Regions from separate parts of the Staphylococcus delphini genome, predicted to be linked through region 1. Evidence: riboswitches for the same ligand, from Rfam matches in the RefSeq annotation. Region 1 holds a riboswitch; the other holds the start of a gene.

The links. A riboswitch is a leader RNA that binds a small molecule or an ion and turns the genes downstream of it on or off. The one in region 1 is predicted to bind FMN.
Region 2: another riboswitch for FMN. It lies ahead of ribD (bifunctional diaminohydroxyphosphoribosylaminopyrimidine deaminase/5-amino-6-(5-phosphoribosylamino)uracil reductase RibD); the one in region 1 lies ahead of EL101_RS07295 (ECF transporter S component).

What each region holds. Positions count from the first base shown of each region.
Region 1 covers NZ_LR134263.1:1,523,671-1,526,139, reverse strand. Annotated here, with positions in the region: gene EL101_RS07300 (ferredoxin) at 1-82, shown strand, start outside; gene EL101_RS07295 (ECF transporter S component) at 346-891, opposite strand; FMN riboswitch at 957-1,100, opposite strand; gene EL101_RS07290 (ATP-binding protein) at 1,255-2,469, opposite strand, start outside.
Region 2 covers NZ_LR134263.1:1,230,630-1,233,098, reverse strand. Annotated here, with positions in the region: gene EL101_RS05900 (riboflavin synthase) at 1-356, opposite strand, end outside; gene ribD (bifunctional diaminohydroxyphosphoribosylaminopyrimidine deaminase/5-amino-6-(5-phosphoribosylamino)uracil reductase RibD) at 361-1,407, opposite strand; FMN riboswitch at 1,551-1,685, opposite strand; gene EL101_RS05890 (FAD/NAD(P)-binding protein) at 1,862-2,469, opposite strand, start outside.

The sequences.
Region 1 (2,469 bases):
AGATGCTTTTGAAGGTTGCCCTACTGACTCTATTAAAGTTGAAGAGGAGTCATTTGATGGTGACGCACTCAAATTTGAATAGTTCATATTGAGGACACTGTCTTTAATATTAATATAAAACAACTTAAGGTCTAAGTAAACTAAGATGAGGGTTGAGTAGAAAAATGGTTTGTTCACCATGCTACTCAATCTATTTTTTTTATGTTTTGAATGAAGACTCGCTTTGTATTGAAAGAAATCATATGCGAACATTTTTTACATCAATCGCTTTATTGTTTAACTATTGCTTCACTCATTAACTATAAAAAAGGCTGGAAACCACAAAGTCCCAGCCTGTTAAAATATTTATTTCAAAATATGTCCAATGCGTTGATAGAGCAATATAAAAATAATAGATATCAGTGCGCCTTTGATGATGTTAAATGGAAGAATCCCTGCAGCGACGATCAACTTAAGATTATTCGCGACATCAGTAAGGTTCATAATCATGCCATAAAGTGGTAGTAACACGAAATAGTTCATGACAGCTAACACAATGGTCATGACAATGGTACCAGCAATTAATCCTAAAATGAGATGTTTTGTAGTTTGATTCTTACGATAGAATCCATAACTTACAAGCAATAGACTCGCACCTGCTAAAAAGTTAGCTACTGGCCCAACAGGATCACTCAAGTTGAAAAAGAAATTCAGTAAGTTTTTAATCAATTCCACGAGTAGTCCCGCAACCGGACCGAGTGTAAATGTCGCCAATAATGCGGGCACATCACTGAAATCAATCGTTAAATATGGCGGTAAAAATGGCAACGGAAACTTTATAAATGTCAGTACAATTGCAATCGCACTTAACATCCCTACCGTTATCATTCGTTTCGTTTGCTTTTGCTTCATAAAAAAGACCTCCTATTAAATTCATCTTTCACGAATAGGAGGAATAAAAAGCAACACAAATAAACCTCCATCTTCTCCCATCCAGACTTTAACTGTCGGCTCTAGAATCTCACTAGATCAGCCACAAAGATGCAGAACTGAACATCATTTGCAGGTCGCAGGCTTATTTTACTGCCGGTTGGGAATTACACCCTACCCCGAAGATGAATTAATTTTTATTATTTTCGTTATTAGTTTACATGAGATAACTTTTGAATACAATCTATTTGCAACAACTTAAACATCCTTAAGATATAAATTAGGAACGGCGACACCTCGATTGTAAAATGAGACACCGTCGTTCCTGTATGAAATCATCCTTGCTTATTCATTTTCTTTTGCTACATGTGACTTTTTAGGTAGTGAAATGATAAATTTCGTCCCCTTGTCGAGTTCACTTTCTACACGGATATGACCTCCGTGCGCATTTACAATCATGCGTGTAATAAACAATCCAAGCCCTGTTCCTTGCGAGCCCCGTTTACGTGCAGAGTCCACTTTATAAAAACGCTCGAACAGTTTCTCTAAATGTTGCGGTGCGATACCAACGCCTGTGTCTTCAACAGTTAAAATTTGATGGTCATGATCCGCCGTTGCTTTAATTGAAATGGTATCGCCAGGTTGTGTATAACGTGACGCATTATCGACAAGGTTCGTCAACACTTGTTCCATACGATCAAAGTCATAGTACCAAAGTGAAGCCATCTCGCCGTCCATTTGAATATCTAAGGTCAAATCTAGTTCTTGTGCTTGTTGACGATATTTCATCGCCATTTTTCTAACTAAATCTTGCATCGGTTGCACTTCTTGCGTCACATTCAAACCTTCAGCATTCATTTTTGCGACATTCAACAATTCATTGACTAAGCGACTTAATCGTTTAGACTCATCTAATACTACCGTTAAAAATTCATTGATTTCTTCTGGTTCAGTGACGACACCATCCACGATTGACTCGGTATACCCTTGTAACAATGAAATCGGTGTGCGCAATTCGTGAGAGACACTAGCGATAAAGTCTTTTTTCACTTGTTCAAGCTCATGTTCGTTTGTCATATCACGTACGACAGCAACAAGGCCACCTTCACCATTCGCTTGAATTTTTTTAATATGACTCATAATAATCACATAAAAACGCTGATTCATTTCATATTCTCGATATTCCGTTTTTTGACTCTCAAATGTATCTTCAATTTGTTGATTAAACATTTCGCGGTCAGATGCGTTTAATTCTGAAAGCATCCGTTCAGCTAAAGCATTTGAAATAATAATTTGTTTTTTATGATTGATACCTAATACCCCTTCAACCATTGAATTAATAAGGGTATCACGAATATTTTTAGATGTCGTTAATGCGTCGATATGCGTTTGAATGCTACGACTCATTTTGTTAAAAGTCATGGCGAGCTCACCAATTTCATCTCTTGTTTGAATTGGCACACGTTTGTCATAGTTTCCTCGAGCAACTTCTTTCGCCTGGGTTTTAAGTTGACGCAATGGATTTGTAATGCGTGTTGATAAGAAAAATGCGAAAACCGT
Region 2 (2,469 bases), 290 kb from region 1:
ATCCATTCATTTTGAGATGTTTGAATGTGTTGAATCACGCCTTTACCATCGACGTGACCTTGTACAAAATGACCACCTAATCTACTAGTAGCTAATAATGCACGCTCTAAATTAACGGCATCATTCGTTTTTAAATTTGCTAAATAGGTTTTATTTTCGGTTCCGTGAATGACATCTACTGTAAAGCTATGTTGATCAAAACGTGTCACAGTCAAACATGTACCATTGACACTAATTGAGTCACCCACGTGCATATCGTCTAATATTTTTTTGCATTGAATTGTCAGTGAAGTGGTAGGGTTACGTTTTTGAATATGTTGAATTGTACCGACCTCTTCAACGATACCTGTGAACATGTCGTCACTTCCTTTGCATTCGGAGTTTTAAATCGGTATCTATTATGTCAGTTTGTACAATTTCAAATTGTGGAAGTTGGTTTAAAGGTGTTACCAATGCTGTTTGATAAAATTGATTCACACCTTGACCACCTATGATTTTCGGGGCTAAATATAGGATGAAGTGCGTCACAAAACGAGACGCTAAAAATTGTGAAGTGACGTTAGGGCCTGCTTCGACAAGGACATGGCCATAACCTTTTTGATATAAATCTTTGAGCACATCTTCAATTTGCATGTCGGTTTGCTGAATAATTTCAACATGGTCCAATGATGAAGTAAGTGCTTGATTTTCTGTATAAATATAAATCGGTGTCACGCAATCTTGGAAAAGTTGTGCATTCCAGTTGATTTGACCTGAACGCGATAAAATGACTTTCGCTGGATGATGGCCGTCTTCCATGCGTGTCGTTAAACTTGGATTATCATGTGTCAGCGTGCCATTGCCAGTTATTATCGCATCATGTGAATGTCTCAGTTGGAAAACATCTGCCTTTACTTGTTTAGAAGTAATCCATTGACTTTCAAAATGATCCGTCGCTTGTTTGCCATCTAAACTGGCGCTCACCTTAACTGTCACAATGGGCACGGCATCTTCTTTACTGTCATAAAAAGCGGCATACAATTGTTCGGCACGTGGATGCGGACGATATTCCACCTTAATACCATGTTGCACCATCATGTCATGGCCTGTTTCTTGTAACGTCGTATCTTTCGCAGCATAAACGACTTTCGAAATGCCAGTGTCAATGATACGTTGTGCACATGGAGGCGTACTACCGTAATGTGAACATGGTTCAAGTGAGACGTAAATCGTTGCACCTTTGACATGTTCAGCGCCTGCCATATCAATCGCTTGAATTTCAGCATGGCGCTCACCCTTTTTTAAATGTGCACCGAAACCGATGATACGTCCATGTTTCACAATGACGGCGCCCACTGCTGGATTCGTTCCAGTTTGGCCTTGCGTCATTTCTGCCAATTGTATCGCAGATTCTAAATAATGGTTCATACTTTCACCTCAATAAAAAACCACTCGATTGTCGACTTCGAGTGGTAGGATGTATGAAAAGTGATCAAACACATTGATTCTTTTTCATTCAAAATTTGGATACGACAAATAAACTCACATATTGCATGTGAAAAATGTCGTCACTATTCTTCCTCCCATCCAGACTTTCACTGTCGGCTCTAGATTCTCACTAGATCAGCCATATCAAATCAATGATACGGGTCGCAGGCTTATGTTTTACTGCCGGTTGGGAATTTCACCCAGCCCCGAAAGAATATATAAAATTGTATTGAGAATAAAAGATACGCATGGACCTATCAAAAGTCCATGCGTCTATATTAGCGTATCTTTTTTGAAATTACAATTGATTGAACATCAAATAATCCGCATTATCAATTAATAATATGATGTTTTAACGCAACATTAAAACTCTGTCCGCCCTACAACAGCGTGCTTATTTCTTCTTCTTTTTCTTCTTCTTCTTTTTCTTCTTCTCTTTTTTCTTTTTAGCTTTTTCTTCCGCTTTCTTTAGTTGTTTGCGCGCTTCTTTTTCTAGAGCCTTTTTCGCTTTATAGGTATCGTATAAGTTTTCTACCGCACTGACTGCCTGTTGAATAATCATGGTCACACCATTACGTTCAAAGTTGACACCGTTTGTCAATTGTCCAATCGCACGCATATTGTTGAGTGTGCCATAAAGCGGACTGATGACTTCATTCGTTGACGACACGATTTGTATCCCACCAAGAGGATGTGCTTGGACGATTTGACGATTCGCCACATCTAGAAGTAAAGCATCATCCTCATCTAATTGACTCAAATGTTCTTTCGGACCCGTCGCATTAATGACGACATCCATTTTCATTTCTTCATGAACATTTTTAAAACGTAAACGGTATTTACCGTAAAATTGACGCACATGCTCCAAACCAGACAACACTTGTAAATGGCCAGCTTTGATTTCGTTCACTAACAATTGTGCTGTTTCTCTAGGCATTGGATTTGTATTTTCTTTCATGTAGCGATGGTATTTGTTAATCAATTGTTCTTGATCTTCACGAC